3 regions of the Actinoallomurus sp. CA-150999 genome follow, and region 1 is predicted to be linked to each of the others. Evidence: riboswitches for the same ligand, from Rfam matches in the RefSeq annotation. Region 1 holds a riboswitch; each other region holds the start of a gene.

The links. Region 1 has a riboswitch for cyclic di-AMP ahead of ACQP2O_RS42875 (CHAP domain-containing protein). Riboswitches for the same ligand answer to the same signal wherever they lie in the genome.
Region 2: linked by a shared signal. The riboswitch ahead of ACQP2O_RS15240 (NlpC/P60 family protein) and the one ahead of ACQP2O_RS42875 (CHAP domain-containing protein) in region 1 are both predicted to bind cyclic di-AMP.
Region 3: linked by a shared signal. The riboswitch ahead of ACQP2O_RS21030 (NlpC/P60 family protein) and the one ahead of ACQP2O_RS42875 (CHAP domain-containing protein) in region 1 are both predicted to bind cyclic di-AMP.

What each region holds. Positions count from the first base shown of each region.
Region 1 is NZ_CP192063.1:9,318,953-9,329,040, forward strand. Features, by position in the region: gene ACQP2O_RS42865 (cellulose binding domain-containing protein) at 1-46, opposite strand, end outside; gene ACQP2O_RS42870 (cellulase family glycosylhydrolase) at 117-1,898, opposite strand; gene ACQP2O_RS42875 (CHAP domain-containing protein) at 2,237-2,782, opposite strand; cyclic di-AMP (ydaO/yuaA leader) riboswitch at 2,975-3,120, opposite strand; gene ACQP2O_RS42880 (LuxR C-terminal-related transcriptional regulator) at 3,541-6,327, opposite strand; gene ACQP2O_RS42885 (SDR family NAD(P)-dependent oxidoreductase) at 6,420-7,199, opposite strand; gene ACQP2O_RS42890 (ArsR/SmtB family transcription factor) at 7,381-7,713, shown strand; gene ACQP2O_RS42895 (TIGR03620 family F420-dependent LLM class oxidoreductase) at 7,801-8,709, shown strand; gene ACQP2O_RS42900 (Orn/Lys/Arg decarboxylase N-terminal domain-containing protein) at 8,899-10,088, shown strand, end outside.
Region 2 is NZ_CP192063.1:3,197,310-3,207,397, forward strand. Features, by position in the region: gene qcrC (cytochrome bc1 complex diheme cytochrome c subunit) at 1-13, shown strand, start outside; gene qcrA (cytochrome bc1 complex Rieske iron-sulfur subunit) at 6-1,103, shown strand; gene qcrB (cytochrome bc1 complex cytochrome b subunit) at 1,153-2,805, shown strand; gene ACQP2O_RS15215 (Lrp/AsnC family transcriptional regulator) at 2,999-3,286, opposite strand; gene ACQP2O_RS15220 (rhomboid family intramembrane serine protease) at 3,502-4,251, opposite strand; gene ACQP2O_RS15225 (DEDD exonuclease domain-containing protein) at 4,260-6,011, opposite strand; gene ACQP2O_RS15230 (NYN domain-containing protein) at 6,281-7,525, shown strand; gene ACQP2O_RS15235 (hypothetical protein) at 7,604-7,795, shown strand; cyclic di-AMP (ydaO/yuaA leader) riboswitch at 7,981-8,112, shown strand; gene ACQP2O_RS15240 (NlpC/P60 family protein) at 8,170-9,177, shown strand; gene ACQP2O_RS15245 (NlpC/P60 family protein) at 9,212-10,088, shown strand, end outside.
Region 3 is NZ_CP192063.1:4,506,124-4,516,211, forward strand. Features, by position in the region: gene ACQP2O_RS21010 (DUF2218 domain-containing protein) at 1-34, opposite strand, end outside; gene ACQP2O_RS21015 (class I SAM-dependent methyltransferase) at 78-686, opposite strand; gene ACQP2O_RS21020 (hypothetical protein) at 857-1,003, opposite strand; gene ACQP2O_RS21025 (hypothetical protein) at 1,126-1,380, opposite strand; gene ACQP2O_RS21030 (NlpC/P60 family protein) at 1,391-2,416, opposite strand; cyclic di-AMP (ydaO/yuaA leader) riboswitch at 2,423-2,560, opposite strand; gene ACQP2O_RS21035 (M56 family metallopeptidase) at 2,808-3,740, opposite strand; gene ACQP2O_RS21040 (BlaI/MecI/CopY family transcriptional regulator) at 3,737-4,114, opposite strand; gene ACQP2O_RS21045 (TetR/AcrR family transcriptional regulator) at 4,233-4,937, opposite strand; gene ACQP2O_RS21050 (FAD-dependent monooxygenase) at 5,027-6,208, shown strand; gene ACQP2O_RS21055 (MFS transporter) at 6,476-7,711, opposite strand; gene ACQP2O_RS21060 (PLP-dependent cysteine synthase family protein) at 7,705-8,832, opposite strand; gene ACQP2O_RS21065 (molybdopterin-dependent oxidoreductase) at 9,469-10,088, opposite strand, start outside.

The sequences.
Region 1 (10,088 bases):
CGAGGAGCGCGGCGAGCAGGGCGTACAGGTCGAATCTGCGAAGCATGGGTGGCTCCCGGGCGTGTTCTCCGCGAACCGGGCCGGGCCCGCCAGGTGACGGGCCCGGCCGCGAGGTTCTACGACAGCGGGTTCTGGGTGAGCAGGTGGGCCTTGAAACCCTCGCCGTACGTGCTGGTGGGGGTACCGCTGTAGTCGTTGATGAGGACGTTGCCCTGGCTGCAGCCCCACGCGTTCCAGGTCCAGGCGGTGTACCCGATGCCGTGCGCGTCCGCCCACGCCATCACCTGGTCGATGTAGTCGTGGGCGCAGGAGTTCTGGCCGATCTCACCGGCCTGCACCGGCACCTTCGCGGCGACGGGGGCGACCTGGCTGTCCCAGCAGGAGGTGTTGGAGCAGGTGTTGAAGTTGTAGGTGTGCCAGGCGGCCATCAGGTTGCCGGTCGAGTCCGTCGGCTTGTAGGTCAGCCACTGGCTCAGGTCGTTGGACCAGGCGACGCCTCCGAGCATGATCACGTTGGTCGCGCCGGTGGCGCGCACCGTGTTGACCAGCGACTGCATGCCGGCCACCTGGTAGCCGATGCCGGTGCAGGTGCCGCCGTCCCGCCAGCAGGTCCAGGCGGCGGTCGCGTCCCAGTTCGCGGCGGCGTCCGGGTAGGGCTCGTTGAACAGGTCGAAGACGACCGCGTTGTTCCCCTTGAAGGCGTTCGCGACGCCGGTCCAGAACGTCGGCCCGTACTGCGCGTCGGGCATCGGCTTCTGGCAGGTCGCGGTGGTGTCCGAGCAGCCCGCGCCCTGACCCGTGTACTGACCGTGGTTCCAGTGCATCTCGACGATCGGCGTGATGCCGCCCGCGACCAGCAGGTTCACGTAGTCCTTGACGTTCTGCTGGTACGTGGCGCCGTTGGGCGTGCCGTCGGTGCCGTTCCAGCACTCCTCGTTAAGCGGGATCCGGACCGCGTGGATGTTCCAGGCCTTCATCGCGTCGACCGAGGCCTGGTCCACCGGACCGCTGTCCCACATGCCCTTGCCCTGCACGCACGCGAACTCGCCGCTGGACCGGTTGACGCCCAGCAGGCGGTACGTGGCGCCGGTCGAGGTGAGGAGGTGGTTGCCGGAGACGTGCAGCGCGGGTGCCGGTCCTCCGGTGCCGCCGCCGTCGTTGTCGGCCTCGGTGGCGTTGACCGTGACCGACGTCAGGCCGCTGGACGCCACGGTGATCGGCCGGGTGCCGTTCGTGCTGTCGGGGTCCTCGGCGGCACCGAGCTTCACGGTCTGCGGGGTGTTCCAGTCGGACGTGGTGAAGGTCAGGGTCGCGCCGCTCACCACGGTGATGTCGCCGTCACCGGTGCCCGCGGTGCTGGTGACCGTCACGTCGCCGGACGGCTGAGCGTTCAGGCGGACCGTGTAGCCGGCCGTCCCGCCCTCGGGCACGCTCACGCTCGTCGGGGAGACCACCAGGGCCTGCTGCGTTCCTCCGGAACCGGGGCCGGCGCACGAGACGCTCGGAGCGCTGTTGGCGCCGGTGTAGGTGCCGTTGAAGCCGACGGTCCAGGTCGCCCCGGCGCCCTGGGCGGCGTTGTACGAGGTCGGGGTGACGGTGATGGCCCCACCCGCCGGGGTGGGCACCGCCGGAGAGGGCACGCCGCCCCACATCTGGGTGATCACCTGGTTGTCGGGAAAGTCGAAGCTCAGCGTCCAGCCGGTGAGCGGATCACCGGTGTTGGTCACCGTGATGTTCGCGCCGAACGCGCTCCCGTTGTCCCAGCTCTTGGCGTACGTGGCAGAACACGAGACTGCGGCGTGGGCGGCGGTCTGGATCGTGGCGAGCCCCAATCCGGCGAGCAGTACCGCGACCGCGGCCAGCACGGCTCTGCACCATGAGCTCCGGTGGATCGGCATGGGCGTTCTCCCTGGCGAAAGGCGGCGAAGCGGCACCCGGTCCTGCTCCGGCGTTTGCGGGCGCTGGCAACGATCACCCGCCCCCGATCGCATCGCAAGAGCACCCCGGCCTCCGGACGCGCAGACGCACGCCGACCTGGGACAGGACCGGGAACGCGGCTGAAACTTTCAGCCGCGCGTGCCGCGGCCACCGGCTCCTCCGGACGACTCACGCCCGGCGAGCGAGCGCGGGGGTCTCCTCGAGACCGAACAAGATCACCGAACACCGGGACGGTGGCAGCATGCGTCGACGCCGGGCCCTCTGGGGGCCCGACGCCGACGCGGGGGGACAGCGGTCGTCAGCCGTACTGGGGGTAGCCGTAGCCGACGACCTGATCGGTGCTTCGGGTGCGGATACGCACGGCGTTGTCGGTGTTGCCCTCGACGGTCTGGATGGTGCCGTTGTGGTTGTCCTTGATGACCAGGCCGACGTGGTCGATGCCGTCGATGCCGCCGCCGCTCCAGGAGAAGAACACCACCGCGCCCGGTTTAGGAGCGCTGCCCCAGCGGCCCTGCTGCTTGAACCAGCGGGCGTGCTCCGGGGTGAAGGCGTCGCCGCCGATTCCCTTGATGCCCGCCTGAGCGCCGACCCAGGTGACGAACATGTCGCACCAGCTCGCGTCGGCATAGTCGCTGATCGCCCCGCCGTCTCGCTGGACGCCTCTCTTGGCGAACGGCGTGGACATGAACCACTGGTTGTACTTGGTGCCCCCGGCGGCGGTCTCCGTGGTGCCGACCTGGGAGACGGCCAGCTTCAGCGCGTCGGCGGCGGTGGGCACCTTCTGCACCTTGGGCTCGTCCTTGGGCCTGGCGTCCAGTCCCCTGCCGGGGATGGGCCACTGCACGGGCCGGCTTGCCGGGGGGAACGGGACCGCGGCGTGGTCAGGAAGAGAAACGGCGGATGACGCCTCGGCCGGTCCGGCCGAGGTCAAAATGATCGCGGCGGCACCGGCCGTTGCGACGCCGGCGAAGGCTGGAATGAAACGGAATGCGGATGGCGTTTTCTCGGGTCGGGGGACACAGGGCATGGGGGAACTCCTTGGCTTCCATGCCGCTTACCGGGTTAGCTGACGGGTTCGGGCGTGGAAGCTGCCCTACGGCACAAGGGGGGCGTGCCGATTCACCCCGGGACTTCTGGTGGGTCCCCGGTTCCGCGGGGGTGCGGATTCAGCGGGTCGCCCGCAGGGCGGGCGGCGTCAAAAGAGGGTTGGGGAATGGCCGCCATTGTGATGGCGGCGTAGGGGGTTGTGTAATTTTGAATATGAGCCAGATCGGCCGAATTCGCCCCGGACAATGCGTTTTCGCAAACGCACCCTTGCCCGGGCCGACGGATTGACCATCACCAGCGGATATGCGGGCGACGCGTACGAGCGCCGCAAGAGTTATAGGAACATAGCAGGACAAAACACGCAGACGGCACCAGGCTTTTGTGTGATCTGGGTCACTCAACCGCCGAGACCGGTGCCGCTTAGCCTCTCAGAACACAACTCATGAGGATGCAGTGTCCTCTATTGAATTGTGGGATCAGAAAGGCCAATTTTCACAATGATGCGGATGTGACGGGAGAGGTCGCATGCCATCCGAGGGGCGTCCCCGCCGGGGATCAGTCGCCGGCCTCCAGCGCGAGCCGGGTCAGCTGGACCCGGGAGGTCACATCCAGCTTCCGGAAGATGTGACGCAGGTGGAAGGCGACCGTGTGCGCGCTCATGAACAGCTGGTCGGCGACCTCGCGGTTGGTCAGGCCCTGGGCGACGAGCTCGGCGACACGGCGTTCGGTGTCGGTGAGGCTGGCCCAGCCGGAGACCGGCCGGTCGGCCCGGCTCCAGTGCCGGCGCCGGATGCCCAGCCGCCTGAGCCGGCGGCGGACCCGAGCGGCGTCGCGGATCGCGCCGAGTGCCGAATAGGCCGCCAGCGCGGCGTCCAGGCCGGCGATGGCCTCCCCGCGTGTCCCGGGGCCGTCCGCCGCGAGCAGGCTTCCCAGATCCTCCGCCGCCGAGGCGCCGGCCCACGGGTCGACGTGTTGCTCGGCGGCGCGTCGCAGAGCGACCCGATCACGGTCGAGCAGGCCGCGTGCGTGCGTCGCGGTGACACCGACGCTGGAGAAGACGGGGTGGTCGGCGGCCAGCCGGTCCATCGCCGAGACCACCCTCTCGGCGTGGGCCCGGTCGCCGAGGGCGAGCGCCGTCCGTACGAGCCACGGTGCCGCGGTCGGCTCGCCGACCAAGGTCCAGCAGTTCGCCGTGGCCTCGTCGCAGAGCCGTACGACGGCCTCCTCCGCCGACGCGGGCCCGTCGCGGGCGGCGGCGACCTGCGCCCGCACGAGATGGAACCCGGCCTCCGCGCGCGGCGATCCGTACTGGGACAGGGCGGGCCGCTCCGCCTCGGCGTACCGCCACGCCGCGCTCAGATCGCCGGCCCGCAGCGTCGCCGCGACCAGCACCGCCAGCGCGGACGAGGTCAGCAGGTGCGGTCCCAGGTCGCGCGTGCTCGCCAGGGCGGCCTCGGCCTCGGCGACGGCCTCGGGGAACCGGCCCGCGGCCAGGTCGAGGCGGGCGCGGATGACGCCGGGCGCCGCCGCCCAGGCCAGGTTCCCAATCGTTTCGGCGTCCTCCCCCGCGGTCCCCATCACCGCGCGGGCCTCGTCCAGCCGGCGAACGTCGGTCAACAGCATCGCCAGGATCATCCGGGGGTGCAGGCGGCGCGCCTCCGCGGACCTCGCCCGGCGTACGGCCTCACGGGCGAGGCCCAGTCCGTCGGTCAGCCGCCCCGCACCCCAGTCGGACAGGGCCAGCCGGATCAGCGCCCCGGTGATCAGCGCGTCGCCGTGCCCGGCCGCGGCCGACACGATCCGATCCGCGTGGGCGCGCACGCCCGCGTCGTCGCCCGCCCCGGCCAGCGCGTCGAGCAGGACCAGTTCGGCTTCGTCCCGGAGTTCGCGGGGGACGCCCGGCCGGCCGAGGACGGCGGTCGCCTCGGCCGCGGCCTCGGCCGCCCGCCCTCGGAGGTACAGGAGCTCGGCGCGCAGACAGTGCAGCCGGAGGTACGAGGCGGGCGGCAACGGCCGGGTGAACAGCGAGTCCACGAGCTCCGCGGCCTCTTCGAGCCGGCCCACCGCGGTGAGGGCGTGGATCGCCGTCAGCGCCCGGGCGGGCCAGGCGGGCTCCCGGGGGTCGGTCAGCCGGAGGGCGTGCGTGGCGAGCGCCGCCGCCGCGCGCGGGGAGGCGGGGATCACCTCGGCCACCGCCCGGTCGAGTGCGGTCAGCGCCCGGGCGTCGCCCGCCCGGATGCCCCGAATGAGGTGGGAGGCGGCGGGGAGCGCGGCCGTCCTGCCCCGCGTGAGCAGGAGGTCCCCGATCTGCCGGTGCAGCGCCCGCCGGACCGGCGCGGGCACGGTGAGGGCGGTGACCCGCCACACCAGGTCGTTGCGGAAGCAGAGCTCGTCCGGTCCGGCGGCGAGGAGCCCTCGGGAGAACGCCTCGTCGATCCAGGGCAGGAGGGCGGCCGGCGTGGTCCCCAGCAGCTCGGCCGCGTCCTCCGGAGCGAACGACCGGCCGATGATCGCGGCGACGCTCAGCAGCTGACGTGTCGCCGGGCCGACCGCGTCGAGACGACGCCTGACGTCGTCCTCGACCCGGCCGGGGAGCCGTACGGCCACGAGCCGGGCGTGCCCGTCGACGGTCCGGACGGACCCCTCGGCCAGCAACCCGGACAGCAGTTCGGTGACCAACGCGGGGTCGCCGCCCGCCTCGCCGGCGAGGCGCAGAACGTCCGCGTCGGGATCGCTTCCCAGCACGTCCGTCGCGACCTGCCGCACGGCGGCGTCGTCGAGCGGGCCGATCGTGAACCGGACGGCGCCGTCCCGCTCGAGCCGGTCGAACAGGCGGCCGGCGTCCGTCGCGTGATCCGTCGTCCGGCGGGTCAGCAGCCACACCACGCGAACGGCGGCGAGCCGCCGCGAGAGGGTCTGAATCGCCGTCAGCGCCGCCGGATCCGCCCATTGCAGGTCGTCGAGGCCCACCATGACCGGACCGGCGCCGGCGCGTTCCACCAGCGCGGACCCGAGCCTCTCGACGATCCACGGCCGCTCACGCGCCCACCGGACCGGCCCTTCACCGTCGCAGCCGCCGAGCGCGGAGAGCAACGGCTCGAAGCACGTCGGCGGTCCGAACTCCCGCCCTTCCCCGACGAGCGTCGAGTACCCGCGCTCCGCCGCCGCCCGCGCCGCCACCGCGAGCAGGAGGCTCTTCCCCGTCCCCGCCTCCCCGTCGACGAGGAGAACGCCGGACCGGCCGGCGCGGAGGAGGTTCGTAACTGCGTTCCACACGTGCTCGCGGCCCCGCATCACCTTCCCATCGGCGGCCGCCTCCACGCGCGACGGCACAGTCGCCATGCAAATCAGCGTGCTTCGCGGTCACGACAGGAGTCAACAACTCGCCCTTAAAGGACCCAGGCCGGGGCGGGCCGCCGACGCGGAGAGGGAGGTCAGTAGCCGCTCGCCGCCGGGGCGTTCTGGGCGGCGTCCACCGGGATGTTCGCGCCGTTGACGGCCCTGGCGTGGTCCGAGAGCAGGAACGCCACCACCTCCGCGACGTCCTCGCCGCTCGGCAGCGCCCCGCCGGGGAACTCGCCCAGGAAGCGTTCGTAGCGCTCGGGTTCACGCTGCCGGAACTCGTCCCACCCGCCGCCGGGGATCAGCATCGAACCCGGACTGACCGTGTTCACCCGGATCCGGTCCGTGGCCAGCTCCCGGGCCAGCGTGCTCGCCATGTAGATCTCCGCCGCCTTGCTCGCCCCGTACTGGGTGTTGCGGCTCGGCTTCCATCCGGAGATCGACGACACGATGACCACGTCGCCCCGCCCACGCGCCCGCATGTGCGGCACACAGGCCCGGATCGCGTGCGCCGAGTGCCCGACGTTCAGCTCGAAGGTCCTCGTCCACTCCTCGGGCGTCGAGTCCATCAGCCCGCCGCCGAACGCGTCCCCCGCGTTGGTCACGAGCCCGTCGAGACCGCCCAGCGCCTCCGCGGCCGCGTCGACGAAGGCCCCGAGCTCATCCGGCACGGTGACGTCGCACGAGCGCGCGAACACCCGGACCCCGTACTCGGTCTCGATCTCACGCGCCGTCGCCGCCAGCGTCTCGGCGTTCCGGGCGCACAGCGCCACCGAACACCCCTCCGCCGCGAGCCGGCGCGCCACGATCCGGCCGAACCCCTTGCTGCCGCCGGTCACCACGACCGCGCGGTCCCCCAGCCCGAAAGTCACTTGCGCCTCCCTCGCCTCACCGCCCCAGGAGGCGGCCGTTCACATCCGGCAGACATGATCTCGTGATCGCCCCGATCCCGGTGCGCCGGGCCGTCCGACCGGCCGGATCCCGGCGCACCGGTCGGCCGGCCGCCATATCGACTTCCCGCGAAACGTCGATAGAGCCCTATACTCCGCGTCTATGGCGGATGCTGCGGTCTCCCCGGATCCCGACCTGATCCGCGCGTTGCGGGCGCTGTCGAACCCGATGCGACTGCAGCTGCTGGCATGGCTGCGCGAGCCCGATCGCCACTTCTCGCGGGAGGAGGCGATCGCCGACCCGGCCGAGGTGGGGGTGTGCGTCAGCCACATCCAGGCCAAGGCGGGGCTGGCCCAGTCGACGGTGTCGGCGTACCTGGCCGAGCTGGAGCGGGCCGGCCTGGTCCGGTCGACGCGCGTGGGCAAGTGGACCCACTACAAGCGCGACGAAGAGCGCATCGCACGGCTCGTCGCCGACCTCGGGCGCACCCTCTAGACCCGCGACGCCGTACGGCGTCAGGCCGCACAGATTTGGCGCTCATATCGTAATTCTGCGATACTTCGATGCGTTCTGATCGATGATGTGCCGAAGGAGAGTGCGATGGGCGGCGTCGACGGCCTGGATCTCGGGCGGTTCGGGATCTACACGTTCGACTTCGAGCACCAGCCGGCCGCGCGGATGCGCGAGTCGATCCAGGAGCTCGAGGAGCAGGGATGGCAGGCGTTCTGGTTCCCCGAGCTCCTCGGGCGGGAGGCGCTCACACACGCGGCCTTCCTGCTCTCCCGCACCGAACGGATGCGCGTCGTCAACGGCATCGCCCAGATCTGGTCGCGCGGAGCCCGGTGGACGTACGGCGCCGCCCACCTGCTCGCCGACGCGTACCCCGGCCGGCACGTGCTCGGCCTCGGCTTCGGCGGCGCGCGACCAGGGGTCAAACCCCTGGCCGCCATGAGGGAGTACCTCGACGAGATGGACGCGGTCGAGACGCCCAACCCCGCCCCAAAGGTCCCGATCCGCCGCATCCTGGCCGCGTACGGGCCCAAGATGCTCGAGCTCGCCCGCGACCGCGCCGCGGGCGCCCAGACCTACCACGTCAACGCGGCGCACACCGCGCAGGCCCGGGAGATCCTCGGACCGGACGCGTTCCTGGCGGTCGAGCACGCGGTGCTGTTCGAGTCCGACCCGGGCAAGGCCCGCGCGATCGCCCGCGAGCACCTGCACCTCTACCTGACCACCCCGTACAACGTCGCGAAGTTCCGCCGGCTGGGCTACTCGGAGGAGGAGATCACCGGTGGCGGCAGCGACCGCATCGTCGACGACCTCGTCTTCTGGGGCGACGTGGACACCATCGCCGAGAAGCTCCACGCCCACATCGAGGCCGGCGCCGACCATGTCGCCGTGCAGGTGATCGGGCTCGAGCCGGGCCGGTCCGCGATGCCGCAGTGGCGGATGCTCGGCGACGCGCTCCTGCCCCGGGGCGGCGGCGCCTGATCCACGGAGCGCTTACCGCCGGGGGCGAATGCGCTGGCGCGACGGTCACTCTCGGATACCTGATGGACACTATCCGTCGATCGCCAATACTGTTACGTTTCGCAGTGCCTCGACTACAAGACGTGGCCGTCGGCCGGCACCCCACCCGCACCGGCCGGCGTTCCCCCCCGGCGACGTGGAGGTTCTGCCATGGAGCGAATGATTCTCGTCGCCGTCGACGAGCGGCCCGACGCGGACTCGGCGATCGCCGAGCAGCTGCGCCGCCTTCGTACGGCGATGAACGAGCATGACCTGCAGGTCCGCTGGACGCACCGGAGCGACGACGCGCTGGCGGTGATCCGCTCGGACGCGACGCTGACGGCGGTGCTGGCCTCGTGGGACGCCCCCGGCGCGGAGGAGATCATGGAGGCGGTGACCAGCCGGTTCCACCGCCTGCCGGTCTTCCTCCTGACCGCCGAGCGCGAGCCGCGCGACGTCCCGCTGTGGGTGTACGAGGTGATCCAGGGCTACGTCTTCCCGCTGGAGGACACCCCCGACTTCATCGCCGGGCGCATCGCGCACGCGGCCGCGGAGTACACCGAGCGGATCCTGCCGCCGTTCTTCGAGGCGCTGCGGCACCTGGAGGACCGCCACCGCTACTCCTGGCACACCCCCGCCCACGCCGGCGGCGTGGCGTTCCTGAAGTCGCCGGTGGGCCGGGCGTTCTACGACTACTACGGCGAGCGGCTGCTCCGCACCGACCTGTCCATCTCGGTCCCGGAGCTGGGTTCGCCGCTGGAGCACACCGGGCCGATCGGCGACGCCGAGCGCAACGCCGCCCGGATCTTCGGCGCCGATCGGACCTTCTTCGTGGTCAACGGCAACTCGACCGCCAACCGCATCGTCGGCCACCACGCGGTGGCCCGCGACGAGCTGGCGCTGGTCGACCGCAACTGCCACAAGTCGATCCAGCACGCCCTCGCCATCAGCGGCGCCCGCCCGGTCTACCTCGTCCCCGAGCGCAACGGGCTCGGCCTGGCCGGGCCGATCCCGGCCGGGATGCTGTCGGGACCGGCCGTACGCGACCGGCTGGCGAACCATCCGATGTCGGCGGCGGCGGCCGGTCCCGAGCCCACCTACGCGGTGATCACCAACTCGACGTACGACGGCCTGTGCTACGACGCGGTCGGGGTCGCGGAGCTGCTGGGCGCGTCGGTCCCGCGCGTGCACTTCGACGAGGCGTGGTTCGCCTACGCCCGGTTCAACCCACTGTACGAGCGCCGCTACGGCATGTCCGTCGACGAGCGGTCCGTGCCCGGCCCGGCACGCCCGACGGTGTTCGCCACGCAGTCCACGCACAAGCTGCTCGCGGCGCTGTCGCAGTCGTCGATGCTGCACGT
Region 2 (10,088 bases), 5.8 Mb from region 1:
GAACAATGTCTGATACCAACGACACTCACGGCGCGCCCTCCGAAGAGGAGGAGCGGACGCCCAAGCGCGTCATCGGCACGCCGCCGCAGGTGCAGAACCATGACCTGCTGCCGTCTGCGGAGAAGGGCGGGGAGAGCGGCCACGACCAGTACGAGCTCGACCCGGTCAAGGCGCGCAAGGCCGAGCGCGCGGCCGCGTTCTTCTTCACGCTGACGTTCCTCGCGGGCATCGCGTTCATCGTCTTCTACGCCGTCTGGCCGGGCCACGTCGGCAACGACGACATCGACCGCGCGATGCACTCGAACTACGCGCTGGGCACCGCGCTGACGGTGATCTTCCTCGGTCTCGCGGTCGGCATGACGATCTGGGTCCGTCACCTGATGACGACCAAGGAGATCATCCAGGAGCGGCACGAGCTGTCCTCCCCACAGGAGGACCGGCAGGTCTTCAACAAGTACTTCATGGAGGGCACCGAGGAGAGCGGCCTCACCAAGCGGCCGCTTCTCCGGCGCTCCCTACTGCTGGCCTCCGCCCCGCTCGGCCTGCTGCCGCTGATCCTGCTGCGCGACCTGGGCCCGCTCCCGGAGAAGAAGCTCCGCCACACCGTGTGGAAGAAGGGCACCCGGCTCATCGTCGACGGCACCGGCCAGCCGCTGAAGCCGTCCGACTTCAACTCGCCGGGCGGCATCATCACCGTCATCCCGGAAGTCCCCAAGGACAAGGATCACCCGGACGGCGAGCCCACTCTCGACGAGCTGGCCAAGGCCACGGTCGTGCTGATCAACGTTCCGGAGGACCAGCTCAAGGTCAAGAAGGGCCGGGAGAACTGGAACGTCGGCGGGATCATCGCCTACTCCAAGATCTGCACGCACGTCGGCTGCCCGGCCGCGCTGTACGAGCAGACGACGCACCACATCCTGTGCCCGTGTCACCAGTCGACCTTCGACGCGCTCGACGCCGCGAAGGTGATCTTCGGCCCGGCGGCCCGGCCGCTGCCGCAGCTGCCCATCGGCGTCGACTCCGAGGGCTATCTGATCGCGACGAGTGACTTCCACGAGCCGGTCGGACCCAGCTTCTGGGAGCGGGGAAGGCCCAAGGCATGACAACACTCATCTGCGACCGACTCGGTGAGCGAGGATCGGTGAGCGACCAATGACGACACAAGCACCCCCGCAGGCGGTCGACGCCCCGATCGGCTGGCTCGACGAGCGCTTCGGCACCGTGGGATTCCTCCGCGGCAAGATGAAGAAGGTCTTCCCTGACCACTGGTCGTTCATGCTGGGGGAGATCGCGCTCTACTCCTTCATCATCCTGCTGGCGACCGGCACGTTCCTGACGCTGTGGTTCAAGCCCAGCATGTCGGAGGTCGTGTACCAGGGTCACTACATGAAGCTGTACGGCGTCAAGATGAGCGAGGCGTACAGCTCGACGCTGAACATCAGCTTCGACGTGCGCGGCGGTCTGCTCATGCGGCAGATCCACCACTGGGCCGCGGTCATGTTCGTGGCCTCGCTCACGGTGCACATGCTGCGCGTCTTCTTCACCGGTGCGTACCGCAAGCCGCGTGAGGTCAACTGGCTGATCGGCCTGGGTCTGTTCACCCTCGCCCTGCTGGAGGGTCTGTTCGGCTACTCGCTGCCGGACGACCTGCTGTCCGGCACGGGTCTGCGGATCACCCAGGGCGTCATGCAGTCGATCCCGCTGGTCGGCACGTACCTGTTCTACTTCGCGTTCGGCGGCGACTTCCCGGGCCACGACTTCATCCCGCGTCTCTACACGGTGCACGTGCTGCTGATCCCCGGCATCCTGCTGGCGCTGGTCGGCGCGCACTTCATGATCCTGTGGCACCAGGGGCACACGCAGTTCCCCGGTAAGAACCGCGAGGAGAAGAGCGTCGTCGGCAAGCCGTTCTACCCGGTGTTCATGATCAAGGCCGGTGCCTTCTTCATGTTCACCTTCGCGGTCATCGCGCTGCTCGGGACGTTCGCCCAGATCAACCCGATCTGGCTGTTCGGTCCGTACACGCCCGACTCGATCACGGCGGGCTCACAGCCGGACTTCTACATGGGCTTCCTCGAGGGCGCGCTGCGCATCATGCCCAACTGGGAGACCAACCTGTGGGGTCACACGGTCTCGTGGAACGTCCTCGTTCCCGCGCTCGTGCCGCTGGGCCTGATCATGACCGGCGCGGCGCTGTGGCCGTTCATCGAGCAATGGGCGACCGGTGACAAGCGGATCCACCACATCGCCGACCGTCCGCGCAACGCCCCGTTCCGTACGGCCGTGGGCATGACCGCGGTCACGTTCTACGGGCTGCTGTGGCTGGGCGGCGGCAACGACGTCCTCGCCGACAAGTTCCACGTGTCCCTGTACGCGACGACGTGGTTCTTCCGGGTCGCGGTCTTCGTCGGGCCCGCCCTCGCGTTCTTCGTCACCAAGCGGCTCTGCCTGGGTCTGCAGCGCAAGGACGCGGACATCGCGCACCACGGGGTGGAGTCCGGCATCATCAAGCGGCTCCCGAGCGGCGAGTTCATCGAGGTGCACGAGCCGGCCGGCGAAGAGCAGCGGGCCGTCCTCACCGGCAAGGTCCCGCTGCCCGAGCTGAAGCTGGAGGAAGAGGACGAGAACGGCGTCCCGGCGCCGTCGGCGCGCAGCCCGCTGGGCAGGCTGCGCAAGGGCCTCAACCGCGCCCTCACCGAGGACGAGGTGTCCGTCAACGGCCACGACGAGGGTCACGACGACGGGAGCTCGCACCACGACGAAGAGGTCGAGTCCGGCGACAGCAAGGCGATCAGCCGCCACTGACGGTCGCCGTCCCACGTGATCGGCCCGCCACCCGGATCCGGGTGGCGGGCCGATTCGCGTCTCGGGCCCGCACCGCAGGGGCGGACCGTTCCGCTGAGGGGGTGTCCGGTGGATCTTGTTCGTAGCGAGCCGCGCGGCCGGCCGGAGATCCGCCGGACGTCGCCAAGGGCGGGCGTCGGCGCCGAGGAGGCGGTCAGTCCGAGTCGGGCAGGCCGAGCGCGAAGGCGGCCTCCAGGTCGTGCTGGGAGTACGTGCGGAAGGCGATGTGGGTCTCGGTGTGCGTCACGCCGGAGACCTTGTTGAGGGCGCCGGGGATGACGTCCGCGATCTGCTCGTACTGGCGCACCCGCACGAGCGCGACCAGGTCGAACTCGCCGGTCACGGAGTAGACCTCGCTCACTCCGTCGAGCCCGGCGATGGTCTCGGCGACCTCCGGGATGCGCGAGACGTCGGCCTTGATGAGCACGATGGCGGTGATCACGGAATGCCTCCTGCGGTGGTTGCGCGCGGCGTCGGGTCGCCCGAGGCAAGACTAGTAGAGGCCCTCCGACGCCCGTTCGCGGGCGCGCGTCCTGGAGCGTGAGCGGCGGGCGTCGTCTGGACTGAGGAGCGCAGGGAGCGGCGACCGGACGAGGGAGGACGGCGCGTTGGGCGCCGCGAACCGCGCTCGCGGAGCGAGCGTCATCTAGCAGGGTTTCACTGCCAGCTCAGGGCGGCCGACTTGCGGGCGACGGTGCCGCGCCGCACGAGCAGGCCGACGATCATTCCGGCGACGAAGCCGTAGATGTGCGCGACGTACGCGGTCTGGCTCTGGCTGTCGCCGAGGCTGAGCCACTGGAACACGAAGAACTGGGCGAGCAGCGCCCACGAGGGCAGCCGGAACGGGAAGATCGACAGGATCAGCGCGATCGTCCGCGACCGGGGGTAGAGCACCAGGTGCGAGCCGAGCACCCCGGCGATGGCGCCGGACGCCCCGACGAGCGGGGTGTACGAGTCGGGGTAGGTGATCGCGAAGCCGTACGCCGCGATGTAGCCGACGAGGAGATAGAAGACCAGGAACCGGAGCCGTCCGAGCCGGTCCTCGGTCGCCGCGCCGAAGATGAACAGGTAGACCATGTTGCCGAGGATGTGGGCGACGCCGCCGTGCAGGAACATCGACGACAGCGCCGACAGCCACGGCCGCTTGTGGTACGGCTTCGGGTGGCAGGCGGCGGCCACCTCCTCCGGCACCGGGTTCTGCCGCTCGGAGAGCAGTTCGTTCGGGACCGCGCCGTACTTCAGCAGGAACGTCACCTGCGCGCACTTGCGCTGCTCCGCGCTCTCGTCGTGGTGCCCGATCGAGGCGATCGGGGAGAGCAGGAAGACGACGACGTTGGCGGCGATCAGGAAGTAGGTGACCAGGGGCGCGCGCCGCGTCGGCTGGTTGTCGTACAGCGGCAGCGCCACACCTGCTCCTATCGCATCGGCCGACCGGCGCGGTCAACCTTACGGGAATCGGCGCCCTGAACGGCATTTTCGATCCACCGGCGGACGCTTTCGGCACCGTGGGGCGGGCAGGTCCACGTGCCGTCGACCTCGACCAGGCGCACGCCCGGGGAGTCCAGCCAGCGCAGGACGCACTCCATCTCCTCGGCGGAGGCCCGTGGGGTCGCCCCGATGCCGGGACGGACGGTCTCGGCCGTGGCGACGAGCGCCTCGACGTACGGGACGGGGTGGGCGTTCGGCGGGACGGTGCCGGCGGCCGCGAGCCGGCCGTGGCGGACGACGTGCAGCTCCCAGCCGCCGTCGAAGGCCGGGCGGGCCACGACCAGCTGCGCGAGCCCGGCCAGGGCCGACAGGCGCTGGCAGCGGGCGGCGCCGCGGACGAAGGCGGCCAGTCGGTCGCGCTGGACGGCGGCCTCCTCGTAGCGCTGCTCGGCGGAGAGCCGGTCGATGCGGGCCCGCGCGGCGGCGACGACCGGCCGGACGTCGCCCTCCAGGATCGTGCGGGCGAGGGACGCGTGCCGGGCGTACTCCTCCGGAGGCTGGCGGCCCTCACACGGTGCCCCGCAGCGCCCGAGCTCGCCCAGCGCGCAGGTGGCGGCGCGGCCGCTCTCGATGAGGCGCAGGGTGAGCCGCTGGGTGCACTGACGGAGGGGCACGGCGTCGTGCACCGCGGCGCGCGCCTCCTCGGCCGTCCGGACGCTGCCGAACGGGCCGAGGTAGGTGGCGCCGTCGTCGCGCACCTCCCGGACGATCGACAGCCGGGAGAACGCCTCGGCGGTGAGCTTCAGCCAGACCGCCCGCTCCGGGTGGCGCGACCGCCGGTTGTAGCGCGGCTTGTGCGCCGCGATGAGCCGGAGCTCGCGGACCTCCGCCTCGAGCGGGCTGGCGCACACGATGGTCCGGACCCGGTCGGCGATCCCGATCATCTCGCGGACGTGGCGGCGGGTCTCCGACGCGGTGAAGTACGAGGTGACGCGGCTGCGCAGCCGGCCGCTCTTGCCGACGTACAGCACCTCGCCGCGGGCGTCCTCGAAGAGGTAGACGCCGGGCGCGGCGGGCACGCCGTCGGCCAGGTGGCGCTTGCTGCGCTGCTCGGGCGTCGGCGCGCGGGTGAACCCGGTCAGCTCCTCCAGGGTGTCGACGCCGAACGCGCCGGCGCGCTCCAGCAGCCCGTGCAGGACGTCGACGGTGGCCTGCGCGTCTCTGAGCGCGCGGTGGCAGGGCTCGACGGCGGTCCGGAAGAAGCGGGAGAGGGTGGCGAGCTTGCAGTTGGGGACCTCGTCGCGGGTGAGGAGGCGGCGTGCGAGGTCGGCGGTGTCCACGACCGCCGGCGCCGGCCAGGGCCGCTCCTGCGCGGCGCAGGCGGCCTTCAGGAAGCCGATGTCGAACGGCGCGTTGTGCGCGACCAGCACGGCGCCCCTGGCGAACTCCAGGAACGAGGGCAGGACCTCGCCGATCGGGGGAGCGGCCACCACCATCTGCTGCGTGATGCCGGTGATCACCGAGATGAACGGGGGGATCGGCATCCCCGGGTCCACCAGCGTGGCGAACTCGCCGACGACCTCGCCGCCGCACACCTTGACCGCGCCGATCTCGGTGACCGCGTCCTCCTTGGCCGAGCCCCCGGTGGTCTCGAGGTCGACGACGACGAAGGTGACGCCGGCCAACGGGGTGCCGAGGTCATCGAGGGTGCCCTGCACGGCAGGACCGACGGAGGCCATGGCGGCACCGTACGCGCGGCGACCGACAAACCCCGCGCCGGACCGGTGCCGGATACTGCGGGGTATTCGTCGAGGGGATTGCGGACCGAAGGTCGCCAAGGCGTCTACGCTGGGCAGCGACGGCGACACGGAGCCCGGTGCACGCGTCCCGCACCAGCCCCATCCGCTCGACTCGTGAGGAGTAGATCATCGACACCGGCCCGGGCGAACACCTCGATCAGCCGCTCCCCGAAGCGGTCCGGCAGCGCGTCGTCGAGGCCGCGGCCGACGTGATCGGCGCGCTCCGGCCCGACGAGATCCCCCCACCGCTCCGGCGCGTCGCCCGCTTCGAGCCGCGCCGCCGCGCCCGGCTCGCCGCCACCCTGATCGCCACCCAGCTCGAGGACGACGACACCTTCCGCGAGCGCGTCGCCGACGTCGTACGGGAGAGCGAGCCCGTGCTGGGCGAGGCGATCCTGGCGGGGACGGTGCCGCCGGCCGCCGACCCCGTCACCGTCGCCGCCCTCGCCTACCTGCTCCGCCCGGCAGGCTGGACCGAGCGGGTGGACACCGCGCGCCGCGATCTCGAGCAGTCGGCGACGGCGGCCGAGGAGGCAAAGGTCATCCGGCAGGTGGCCGAGCTGCGCGAGCAGATCGCCGCCGCGAAGGCCACCCGCTCCGAGGAGACCGACCGGCTCCGCTCGGAGCTGCGCGACCTCCGCGGCGAGAACGCCGAGCTCCGCAAACGCCTGCACGAGGCACGGGGCAAGGCCAAACGCGAGCACGCGCGCGCGGAGGACCTCGATAGCCGTCTCGGCGAGGAGCGCACCGCCGCGTCGGTCGCGGCGGCCACCGCCGAGGCCGAGCTGCGCCGGCTGCGCAACCGCCTGTCCCACGCCGAGTCGTCCGCGGAGAACGCCCGGCGCGCCGCCCGGGAGGGCCGCAACGTCGACGAGGCCCGGCTGCGGGTCCTCCTGGACGCCCTCACCGACGCCGCCAAGGGCCTCCGCGACGAGATCGCGCTGCCCCCCGGCATCACCCGGCCCGCCGACAGCGTCGGGGGCATCACGCCGACCCGCCCCGGGCACCGCACGCTGCCCGGCCGCGCCCTCGCCGACAGCGACCCCGCACTCCTCGACCAGCTGCTCACCCTCCCGCAGGTCCACCTCATCGTCGACGGATACAACGTCACCAAGACCGGCTACGGCGACCTGCCACTGGCCGACCAGCGGACCCGCCTGGTGTCGGGCCTGGGCGTGCTGCACGCCCAGACCAAGGCGGAGGTGACGTGCGTGTTCGACGGCGCGGAGCTGAACGCCCCGGTCGCCGTCCAGGCGCCCCGCGGCGTGCGCGTGCTGTTCAGCGCGCCGGGCCAGACCGCCGACGAGCTCATCGCCCAGCTCGTACGCGCGGAGCCCAGCGGGCGCGCCGTCGTGGTCATCTCCTCCGACCAGGAGGTCTGCGACTCCGCCCGGCGGGCCGACGCCCGGCCGGCCCCCTCGTCCCTCCTCCTGCGCCGCCTCGGCCGCACCTGACGGCCGAAACCGCGCCCGGCACTTTTGTCGGTGGGGCCTCTTAACGTCTCGTCATGACGAAGACACGAGGAGGAATTCGTGCTCATCGACTGTGAGAAGTGTGAGGTACGCAACGTCGGCTGCGACGATTGCGTCGTTTCCGCCATGCCGCTGATCCCGGCGTCCGGCCTCGAGATCGGGCCGCTGGAACGTCGGGCGCTGCGAGTTCTCGCCGCCGAGGGGCTCGTCCCGCCCCTGCGGATGACGATCTCCGTCGACCGCGCATCGTGACGATTCGCGCGCACACTGTTGCGTGAATGATATGAATTGCTGGAATTCCAGGAGAAGCGGTTGTTACCAGCGTGAGACTTGACTAGTCTCACGCGCTGAGCCGTTCGCTGGTTCGTCGCCCCCCAGGCGACGGCGACGGCCACCGCCGAGTCGTCACGTTCGGTGAGGTCGCCCGCAGTTCGGGCCCCAGCCTCTCACCGGCACGACGAGCCGGGGAACCAGGTTTCCGGGGTGAATCGGAGCGCCACACGCTCCGTAGGGCGCCTTCCACGCCCGAATCCGTCAGCTAACCCGGTAGGCGGTCAGTGGGAGAGGGGCGTGCCGCAATCGTGGCAACACAGCGCAGTGCCGACGACTCAGCCGTCGGATGGTCGGTGAGCGGCGGCATCGGCGGTCGCCTCCTGGCCACCCTGTGCATCGCCGCCTCAGCGGCCCTGGTTTTGCCCGCCGGCACGGCGGAGGCGAAGCCGAAGCAGACGCTGAGCGAGGCGAAGGCCAAGCTGACCAAGCTGAACTCACAGGCCGACCAGCAGGACAACGTCTACAACAAGGCCAAGTCCCAGTGGCAGGCGGCCGACAAGCGACTCAAGGCGCTGAACGCCTCGGTCAAGCAGCAGCGGCAGTCCTGGGCGGACCTGAGGGTCCGCGTCGCGCAGATGGCCGCGTCGGCGTACAAGAGCGGTTCGAACGACGCGGACATCCCCACTCTGGTGTCGGCCAAGGACCCGCAGGCCGTCCTCGACCAGATGTCGGCGTTCGCGCAGGTGTCGAAGAACCGCTCCACCGAGCTCACCCAGTTCCTGAACGTCGCGCAGCTGCTGCAGCGGCAGGAGTCGCAGGCCAAGCAGGCCGCGACCGATCTGGCGCAGAAGAAGAACGCCGCTCTCGTCCAGAAGAAGAACATCGAGAAGACGATCGCGCAGCAGAAGGCCCTGATCAAGAAGCTGGGCCCTGCGGCCGGCACCGGCAGCGGTGACGACAGCGGTCCGATGCCGAGCAACTGTGGCGGCGGCTACACGGGGTCGGCGACCGGCAAGGCGCGCACCGTGCTGGTGTGGGCCTACAGCAAGTGCGGAACCCCGTACCTCTACGGCGGCAACGGCCCGCGCTACGACTGCTCCGGTTTCACGATGAAGGCTTACGCGGAGGCCGGGGTGAGCATCCCGCGCGTCGTCCCCGACCAGTACAACGCGACCAGCCGGGTCTCGCGGGCCAACCTGTCGCCCGGCGACCTGGTGTTCTTCGACAATCTCGGGCACGTCGGCATCTACGTCGGCGGCGGCAAGTTCATCCACTCGCCGCACACCGGGTCGTACGTGAAGATCGACAGCCTGAGCAACCCCTGGTACAGCTCGCACTACGTCGGCGCGGGCGCGCTCTAAGGACACGATCACCATGGCCAAGGAGCGTACGATCATGTCCAGAACCGCGCGCTGGTCCGTGACGACCGCCGGGTTCATCGCCGTCGCCGGGCTGTCCCTGCCCGCCGTTCCGGCGCACGCCGACCCGGGCAACTCGCTGAGCGCGGCGAAGAAGTCGCTCGCGAAGCTCAACGACCAGGTCGACCAGCTGGGCAACCAGTACAACAAGACGAAGGCGGACTACAAGGCCGCCCAGGGGCGGGTCAACGCCCTCTCCAAGTCGGTGCAGGCGGAGCGCAAGACGTTCCAGGCGCTGCGGCTGCGGGTCGCCCAGCTGGCCGTCGACGCGTACAAGACCGGGGACAACGGCTCGATCCCCCAGCTGCTCGGCTCGAAGGACCCGGACGCCGTGCTGTCGCAGATGTCGGCGTTCACGCAGATCGCGCACAACCGCACGGCGGAGTTCCAGCAGTACCTCGCCTCCGCCCAGCGGCTCGAGCGCGAGCAGGCGCTGCGCGTACAGGCGGCTCAGCAGCTCAAGTCGAAGAAGACCCAGCTCGAGCAGCAGAAGTCGCAGGCCGACGCGGCCGTCAGGAAGCAGCTGGCGCTGATCCACAAGCTCGGCGGCAACATCGACCCGGGCAGTTCCACGGAGAACTGCTCGATCCTGGCCACGGGCAAGGCGGAGATCGTCCTGAAGTTCGCCTGCGCCCAGCTCGGCAAGTCGTACGTCTTCGGCGGCGCGGGCCCGAACGTCTGGGACTGCTCCGGGATCACGATGGTGGCGTTCGCCAAGGTCGGTATCAAGCTCAACCACTGGGTGCCGGACCAGTACGACGCCAGCAAGCGGGTGTCCAAGGCGGACCTGCAGCCCGGCGACCTGGTCTTCTTCCACGACCTCGGGCACATGGGGATCTACGTCGGCAACGGCA
Region 3 (10,088 bases), 4.8 Mb from region 1:
GGTCGATCTGGAGGGTGATTTCCGAGGTCAGCATGCAGGGTCCTTGGGAGAGAAATCCGGGTCGGTGCTGGGGGCGCTCAAATGCGGGTGCAGGTGGCCAGCCAGGCGGCGATGCCGTCGGCGTGAACGTTGGAGGAGCACACGGTGGGCTTGACCGACTCCAGGGCCCATCCGTCGGTGAAGCCGGATTCGAGGTTGTTCTGGGACAGTTTGTGTGGCACGTCCGGCTCGCTGGTGTGCCGGTCGCTGTAGCAGAGGACGAACAACCGGCCGCCCGGCCGCAGCACCGTACGTAGGCCGTTCACGTAGACCGCACGGTCCGCGGCGGTGAAGGCGTGCAGGAACAGCGAGTCCAGGACGGTGTCGAAGGTCTCGCCGAACTCTGCCACCCGTAGCGCGTCATAGTGGACGAACCGGGCCCGAACACCCCGATGGTGCGCCTTGCGCTCGGCTGCCTGAAGGGCACCGGCGGCCAGGTCGATGCCGGTGGCGTCCAGGCCGGAGGCGGCGGCCATCAGCGTGTGTTCCCCGGTTCCGCAACCGACGTCCAGCACACGCCCGCGGAACGCACCGTTCTGGGCGAGGGTGAGCATTGCGGGCTGGGGTGCTCCGATGTCCCATGGCGGACGCCCGACGTAGGGGTCGGCGGACCGGCTGTGGGCGTGCACTGCACACGGATCTGTCATCGGGCTCTCTTTCGTCAGGCGTCGCGGCGACCGAGGACCAACCGCGCACCGTTGCGGCGGCGTACCGGCAGAACACGACAAGGCCGGCCCAGGGGAAGGGGCACTCACCGTCCGTTTACAATACATGATGTCGCTATCGATACAACTGTCTCTGATCGCTGCAATGCGTATCATTGCGGCGTGCCGAGGATCTGGAGCGAGACGATCGCCGCGCACCGCGATGCCGTTCGCGACGCCGTCTTGGACGCCACCGCGGGCACGCGCTGGGTGCCGCAGCCGCCCTGCCACCCGAAGCCGCCGTCCGTCGTCTCGTCCACGTGACGATGAGGGGATTGGCAAGCGCCTTAACCTGCGGACGGAAGCGTTCAAAGACGCCTCTGGGGCGGCTCGACTTCGATCGATCGAAGTCGAGCCGCCCCAGCTGCCAAGAGCGCCTTTGCTACTGAACGTAGTCCGGGTAGCCGCCGTAGCCGACGACGTCGGAGGCGGGCCGGACGCGGACCTTGACGGCGTTGTCGGTGTTGCCGTCGACGGTCTGAATCGTGCCGTCGCCGTTGTCCTTGATGACCAGGCCGACGTGCTCGAGTCCGACGATGGCGAACGTCCAGGCGGTCACCAGAGCCGGGAGGATGCCGAGCCGACTTCGCCGGCGCGGTGTCTTCCGATGTGATCCGGCAGCTCGCAGTACTGCCACGTGAGATCCGTTACGGGCGGCTGGCGCCGTTGTAGTGGGAGACCCAGTACGGGTTCGACATGCTGTCCAGCCTGATGACCTCTCCCGTACGCGGCGCGTGGATGAACTTGCCGCCGCCGACGTAGATGCCCTCGTGGCCCATGTCGTCGAAGTAGACCAGGTCACCGGCCTGCAGGTCGGACTTGGAGACGTGGCGTGTGGCGCTGTACTGGTCGGGGACCACGCGGGGGAGGTTCACGCCGGCGGCGCGCCAGGACATCATCGTCAGTCCGGAGCAGTCATAGCCCTTCGGGCCGGTGCCGCCCCAGATGTAGGGCTTGCCGAGCTGTGCGTAGGCGTACTCCACCGCCTTGCGCGCCGGCCCTGAGGCCGGTCCGTTGTAGGTGCCACCGGCTCCCGAGCCGGGCGCGGCCGTGGCTTCACCGGCCTTGCGCAGCAGGCTCTTCTGTTTGGCGATGGCCTTCTCGACGGTGGCCTTGCGCTTCTTCAGCGCGGCGGCCTTCTGCGAGACGCTCTGGTACGCGGATTGCGCCTCCGCCTGCTCGCGGCGGATGCGCTGAGTAGAGGCCAGGAACGCCGACAGTTCCTGTCCGCGATTGTTCGACAGCTGCAGGAAGGCCGACATCTGGTTCAACGCCGCGTCGGGGTCCTTGGACGCGAGCAAGGTGGCGGTGCGCGAGTCGAGAGTGCCGTTCTTGTAGGCGTCGGCGGCGACCTGCGCGACCCGTGCACGCAGCTTCTCGTAGACGTTGCGCTCGCTCTTCACCTGGCCATTGAGCGCAGTGAGCCTCTTCTTCGCGGCATCCAGCTCGGTCTTGGCCTTGTTGTACTGATCAACGATCTTGTCGACCTGACCGTTGAGCTTCTCCAGCTCCTTCTTCGCGGCTGCGGCCGATGGTTTAGGAGCGGCCTCGGCCGGGAGCGCCGTGAGGGTCACGGCGGCCGTGACCGAGAGCGCCGCGCACAGCCGGAGCGACCGGCGCCGCCGCGGACGATCCACGGCGTACCCGTTGGTGGCAGGGTGGAAGAACGCCACGTGAGAAACTCCTCTCCTTCGCCGCCTACCGGGTTAGCTGTCGGGCTCGGGCCGGAGTAGCCCTACCGGACGTTCGCACGCCTCGGATTCGCCCCGGGATTCTCGGGTCCCCGGTTCCCTCACGGGATTCAGCGGTCGGCCGTGCCTCGTGTGAAGCAGGGGGCGGCCGACTCCGACGCAGTGTAGGAGATCTTCGCGGTCGCCTGCCACCCAATGAACGATTCGCCGGAGTTCCCCGACAAGCGGCCGGCCGGACGCCTGGTACGTCGCGGGGAGCGTGCAGGTCCTCTTCGCTCGCGTGTCGAGTGCCGGCACGCGGCCGCCGTCGTGTCCATGACGCTCGACGTCGCGCGCGGCATCACCCTGGCGTTGTAACCGACAGGGAAGTCCGTCAGCAGAAGAACGGCATCGCAGCGAGCCAGCCGGCGGAGATCACCCCAGGAAGGACCACCGAAGTCATCGCCGTGACCCACGTCAGACGCCGAACACGATCGTCGTCGGCGATCGCGGTCGGCGTCTCGAGGCGGGCGAGCCGCTGATCGAGTTCTGACCTGTCGGCGCTCTGGGCGGCCAGTCCGCCGATCGGGCTCGGGGCGATCGCCAGTTTCCGGAGCGCGACGGCGACCGTGCGGCGGCCGCACCGCCGCGCCGCGACATCGTCGGCGCTCATCTCCAGCAGGATCGGCAGGCAACGGCGGGCGCCCCGAAAAGTCGGCAGCCAGAACAGCGCAGCCGCCAGCGCGTCGACGACCGTGAGGAACAGATGGTGGCGGTAGCGCAGATGCGCCCGTTCATGCGCCAAGACAGCCTGAAGCTGCGTGTCGTCCAGCCGATCGAGAGCACCGCTGCTGACGACGATCGGGCGCTTGCGCGATGGCACGCAGTAGGCGACCGGCACCGGGTGATCAAGTACGCAGACATCTTCGATGTCCCCGGAAAGCCGCACGACGAACTGCAACGCCTCCTGATGGCGCCGGCGACGGGCCACCGTACGTCGGTACCTGGCGACGGCCACGCATGCGGCAGCGACCGCGCTGACGAGGAGCGCAAGGTTGAAGGCGTACGGGGCCAGTCCGCCGGATCCGTCGTGATGGTGCCAGCAATCGGCCGCCCATTCCGCGGCCCGGTGCACCAGGCCATGCCGGCCGGTCGAGACCAGCACGACCACCCCGACCAGACCGGCGATGGTGCCCGCCAGGGCTCCCAACCACGCCAGCGCGCCCACCCGGGGAATCCGCTGACACCAGGCGCTCCGGGCCAGCAACGGCCCGGCACCGATGCCGAGGGCGACGGTGACCGCGCCGAGCTCGACGAGCGGGCTCACCGGGATTCCGTCGGAGCCGAACGCTGCGCGAGCTCGACCAGCAGCCGGTGCGCGTCCTGGGGATCGATGGTCTCGGCGAATCGGGCCAGGACCGGTCCGCGGTCGGTGGTCTCGGCCAGTGCCTCGGCCATCACCTGCGCGACGTGATCCTCACGGCTGCGCGTCGGGGCGTACCGCCATGCGTTGCGGTCCGCCGTCCGGGAGAGGAAGCCCTTCTGGACGAGTCGGTCGGCGACGGTCTGCACCGTCGTGTACGCCGAGCGCTTCTCGGATCCGGCGTTGACCTGCTCCATCAGCTCGCGAATGAGTAGCGGCTTCTGGGCGTCCCACAGAGCCTCCATGATCGCTCGCTCGAGCGGCCCTGCGATCGCCACCTGTCCGTCTCCCTCCCTGGGCCCGCACTATTGTGACCTATCGATCACCCGGGCTTCCTCCACATTAGGACGCCTCCGTCTCACTCAGCGAGATCGCTGAGCAGGAAGCGGCCTTCCCTCACGTATCGGTGGCGGCTCCAGACGGGAGGGTCGCGAGGATTCCGCCGGTGATGAAGGCGACCAGTCGCTCACGGTCAGCGGCGCTTGAGCGGCCGGCCCGGCGATCGGTCTGCGGGGCGGGACCCTGTGTCTGCGGCCATTCCAGCGTCCTGAAAGCGCCGGTCTGGTGGAGGCTGAGAACTCCGAGCATGCTGGTGAAGGCGAATCCGACATGGTCTTCGTCGAGGTCGGGCAGGGCGTCGCGCATCGCGGCCAGGTACCGGCCCTCCACGGTGTTGACCTGATCGGCGAAGATCTGACGTACCTGCGGATCAGGCTCACCGATGACCCGCCCAAGGAAGCGAGCGATGTCGGGCCCGCTCGGCCCGTGTCCGTCCACAAGGTCTGCGCCCGGTTCCACGAAGGCGCGTACCAGCGCGGCCACCGACGGTGGCTCAGGCGCTGATTCGAGTTCGTTCAGGCGGCGGCGGCGTTCGTGGTTGACGGCGCGCATCGTCTGATCGATGGCGGCGCGCAGCAAGCCTTCCTTGGACCCGAAGTGATAGTTGACCGCGGCGACGTTGGTTCCGGCCGCATCGGTCAGCGCACGCAGCGAGGTCGCCGCGATCCCTCGCTCACCGAACAGCCGCACGGCCGACTCGATGAGCCGCTCTCGCGTGGACGCACTGCCTTGCGCCGTGGCCCTGCGGTCAGGTCCGACCACCGCATCTCCTTCTCGTGTGCTGGACGGACATGCTATAACACCTGTTTTAAACGATCGTTTGAAACATTCGCTTGAACGGGAGGCGTTAGGTGAGCGGGAAAACGGCGATCATCGTCGGCGCAGGTATCGGCGGGCTGACCGCAGCCCGGGCCCTGCAACGCGCCGGATGGCACGTGGCGGTGTACGAGCAGGCGCCCGCGATCGAACCGGTCGGGGCGGGTGTGGGCATCGCACCCAACGCCGTCAAGGCCCTGGACCACCTTGGCCTGGGGGAGGGCCTACGCGACAGCGGGCAGCGCCAGCACGCGCTGGAGATCCGGTTGCGCAAGGGCAGGCGCGTCACCCATATCCCCGCCGAGCGCTTCGAGAGCCGCTACGGCGCCCCGTTCTACGCCCTGCACCGCGCCGAACTGCACCGGCTCCTCATGGCAGGACTCGATCCAGCCGCACTGCATACCGGTCATCGCGCCCTGCAGATCACTTCCGACGCCGGCGCGGCCACGGTCACCTTCCAGGCATCGCACGGCACGAGGTCGGAAACGGCCGATCTGGTCGTGGCGGCCGACGGCGTCGGCAGCGTGCTGCGCACGGCACTGTTCCCCGACTATCCCGGCCCCAGGTACGCCGGATACACGGTCTGGCGTGGCATCGTCCCCGCCGACCGGGCTGAAGCACTGGGCATGCCGCCGGTGCTGTCGGAAACCTGGGGACGCGGTGCCCGTTTCGGGTGCGCCGCGATCAACGACGGCCAGATCTACTGGTTCGCCTGCGAGAGCGTCCCGGAGCACGCCGCTCCCAAGCATGATCTCGACGCGCTGGCCGCACGATTTTCCGGCTGGCACGAGCCCATCCCCGCTCTCTTCGCGGCCACACCGCCCGACACACTGCTGCGTCACGATGTCTACTACCTTCACGCCAGACTGCCCGGATTCGTGCGCGGCCGGGTGGCGTTCCTGGGCGACGCCGCCCATGCCGTCACACCCGACATCGGCCAGGGAGCCTGCCTTGCCATCGAAGACGCCGTGACGCTCGCCGCCACGATCGAGGATGCCGGGATCGACGCCGGACTGCGCGCCTACGACACTCTGCGACGGCCTCGCACCGAACGGATGGCGCGCACCTCCGGCCGGCTCGGTCACATCCTGCAGACCCGCAACCCCGCAGCGGCCCTGGTCCGCGACACCGCCGCCTCGGCGCTACCGGGTCCATTGCTGATCCGTGCGGCAGGAGCGGCCTTCGCCTGGACTCCGCCGATGGGCGCCACCAGCTGAACGAGCATCCATTGCCGCAGGGGTCCCTCGGTTGCAGAGCGAAAGTCCTACGGTCGATAGGAGACATGATGAGACGACCTGAAGACTCCGGCGTTCACCGGCGCGATCGCCGTGGTCGGCATCCAGGCGTGTTTCGGCAGCGGACACGAAAGCGAGGTCGTGCCCGGCATCCGGGTCTTCGACGTGACACACGGTTTCTGGCGCTGCGCGTGCCCCGAGCTCCATGTACCGGCTCTCTCGGGCCGGTACATGGAGACTCGAGCCTTGCTATCCGGTGACGCCGACCGGCTCCTGCTGCCTTTCCCCGTTGCATGGGTCGCTGAACTCGGTCATGCCGGGGACGAGGAGTGTCAGCAGGGCACTGCAGATCACCAGCAGTCCGGCGCCTGTGAGTACGGTCTGCGCTCCCAGCGCGTGGACCATGACCGGGATGAGGGCGAAACCCACGGGGCTCATCCCATAGGAGACGAGAAAATCCAGCGAGGAGATCCGGGCCTGCAGACGGGCCGGTACTTCACGTTGGATCGCGGTGAACCATGGAATGTTGAAGACTTCGATCCCTAGCCCGCCGATGGCGCAGGCGGCCACGATGATCCAGCTGTGTGACGCGTAGGCGAGAGAGATCGGGACGAGCCCGTAGCCGCCGAGCATGATCATGGCTGGGATGCCGACGCGTCGTGGTCTCCATCGGCTCATCAAGACGGCGCCCGCGATCGCGCCGACGGCGTAGGCGCCGAGGGCGAGGCCGATGAGCGCCGTAGAGTCGAACCGTTGCCGGCTGACGACGGGCAGCATCACGTACTTGGCCGCTTCACCGAGGGCGAGCCAGCAAGCGAGTGCGGTGAGGCCGGCGAGGAACCACCGGTGGCGGCGCGCTTCGGCCAGCCCTTGGCGGAACTCGGTCAGCGCGTTGGCGTCGGCCTTCGCCGTGGGCACGGCGTGGTGTTTCGGGATGGTGGCGGCGAGTAGTGCGGACACCATCCACAGGGCGGCCGAGGCTGTCAGGCTCAGGCTCTGGCCGGCGGTGGCGTACAGGGCCACCGCTGCGGTCGGCCCACCCACCAGGCAGATCCGCAGGCTGAGTGTGGTGAGCGCGTTGGCTTCCTGCAACCGGTCCTTGGCGAGAAACTCCGCGACGAGCGGTTGGTAGGCGCTGCGGAACACCCCCTCGCCCGCGCCCGCGCAGCAGATCGCGGCGGAGATGACGAGCAGGGGCAGACCGGCGACGAGCCCGATGACCGCGGTAGCGCCGCCGCGTACCGTGCTCGAGATGGCCAGGATGACCGCGCGCGGGTAGCGATCGGCGATGATGCCGCCGGGTAGGGAACCGACGACGAATCCGAGTGTCCGCGCGCCCAGCACCAGTCCGAGCGCGGTCAGGCCCTGATGCCGGTCGAGGACCGTGAGTGTCAGCGCCGTGGGCATCATCCCGGTCGCGGCCGCGGACGCCGAGTAGCTCAACCAGAGGCGGCGGAATGATCTTTCGCGCAGCAGCGTCAGCATCGATCCCAGCTCCTGTCCGAACGGACCAGCACCGGGCTGGGCGAACCGAGCTCGGCCGCCAGGCCGGGTAGGTGGTTCGCGCACTCCTCGGCCGGCCTGGTCGAGTACGGCATCAGCTCCTGGGCACGTTTGCGCAGGGCGTCCGGGTCGGCGGTGGTGGTGACTCCGTGGGCGCTCAACCAGTCGTCGTTGAAGGCGGTGGCCAGATACCGTTCGCCGCGGTCGGAGGCCAGGAAGGCCACCTGTTCGCCGGGACGCCCACGGGTCGCCTTAGCGAGGGCGACGGTGAGCGCCGCACCGGTGGAGACGCCGGCGAGCAGGCCTTCGGAACGCACCAGGGTGCGGCACGCCTGATAGGCGTCCTCATCGGTGACCTTGTACACCTCGTCCACCAGCGACAGGTCCGACAGATTGCTCGGTGTCCAGCTCAACCCCACGCCGGGTGTGAGGTAGGGGCGCGGTTCGCCACCGAACACCGTCGACCCCTCGATATCAACGCCGATCACCTCCACGACCGGGGAGCGTTCCTTTACCGCGCGGGCGATACCGCCGAGTTGACCGCCGGTGGAAACGGTGCACACGACCGCCGCCAGGTGGTCGGCCTGGTCGAGCAGTTCCTGAGCGGTGGTCTGGTAATGCGCCTGGCTGTTGAGCGGGTTGAAGCACTGATCGGGGCGGAATGAGCCGGGGATCTGGCGTTGCAGCCTGTTGGCGAGCGTGATCCGTGTCTTGTGGTACGAACCGGAGTCATCGGGCTCGTCGACGAGGATGATTTCCGCCCCGTACGCCTCCAGCAGGCCACGGTTGGTAGGAGTGAGTTTAGGATCGACGATGGCGATCACTCGATAGCCGTGTGAGGCGCCGATCATCGCGAGTGCGATGGAGAAATTTCCTGATGACGACTCGATGATCGTGCCACCGGTGGAGAGCAGTCCCGTCCGCTCGGCTTGTTCGATGATGTACCAGGCCGGCCGATCCTTCAGGCTGCCTGCCGGGTTCGCGCTTTCCAGCTTGACGATGAGCTGGGCCTCATTATGGGTCGTCAGGTTGCGAAGACGTACCACGGGAGTGGACCCGATGACGTCCAGGAGTTCTGGGACACAAGTGCGCCTTGTCTGCATGGGTGATGCTCCTGATCAGTCGTACGGCGTGACCGTTGGCCTTCCGCGCCGGTACGGCGTCCGGCGCACGCCACTGATCAGGATCGAAAAACGCACAGCACGGCCAGGGAGGTCGCCCTTGTAAGGCGTACCTCCGGGTGACTTGCGGGTGATGGCGCGGGTGGTGACCGCTCCCGTCCGCTCTCCTCAGCGCTCACCCACCCGATCATCGGCAGGATGTGCGAAATGGATGGAGCGAGCTGGGACAAAACTGTCGCTATTGTCCGACTGCTAGAGGTCGAGCCCATTGGCAGCTCGTCGTGGCATCTATCCCCGCCGTTGCCGCAGTCGCCGTGTTCGAACTCGGCGGCAATCGAATGAAGGGAAGAGGTGATGACAGAATCAACGTGAGAGTCGCCGTGAAAATGCCCTACAGGGACGCAGGCGCACCCGTACGCCATGAACGCGAATAGTGACAACAAGCCCCGCGCCAGCATGGCGGTGCGGTCTCGACCTAATACGCTGATTCTGGCGAACTCCACCACGTTGACAACCCTAGGTGGGAGCTTGCTATGCCCGCCTAAGGCGAAGGTGGAGACTCATTAATGGTTTGGTGGATCGAAGGATAATTCTGCCGCCGGCGGAGCTGCCGGCCGGTCAGTAGATGTCGCGGACGTAGCGTTTTTCGGTGAAGAGGCGTTTGAGGTAGGCGGCGGTCGCCTGTTGGGTGAGACCGCCATGAGTGGTGATGATGTCACGGAGGGCCCTATCGACGTCCTTGGCCATGCGAGAGGCGTCGCCGCAGACGTAGAGGTGGGCACCGTTCTGCAGCCAGGTCCAGAGGAGGCGGCCGTGTTCGTGCATGCGGTCCTGGACGTAGATCTTGTTGCGTTGGTCGCGAGAGAAGGCGGTGTCGAGGCGGTCGAGGGTTCCGTCCGCGTGGAGGGCGGTGAGCTCGTCCTGGTGGTAGAAGTCGGTGGCCTGACGCTGTTCGCCGAAGAACAGCCAGTTGGGGGCGGGGTGGTCCAGGGCGCGGCGGTCGTGGAGGAAGCCGATGAAGGGGGCGACACCCGTTCCGGGGCCGATCATGATCATGGGGGTGGCGGGGTCGGCGGGCGGTCGGAAGTGGGGGGAGGACCGGACGTGGACGGGCATCTGGGTGCCGGGTTCGGCGTCGGCGAGGAAGGCGGAGCAGACGCCTTTGCGGGCGCGGCCGAGAGGGCTCTCATAGCGGACGACGGAGACGGTGAGGGAGACCTTGGTGGGGTCTGTGCGCG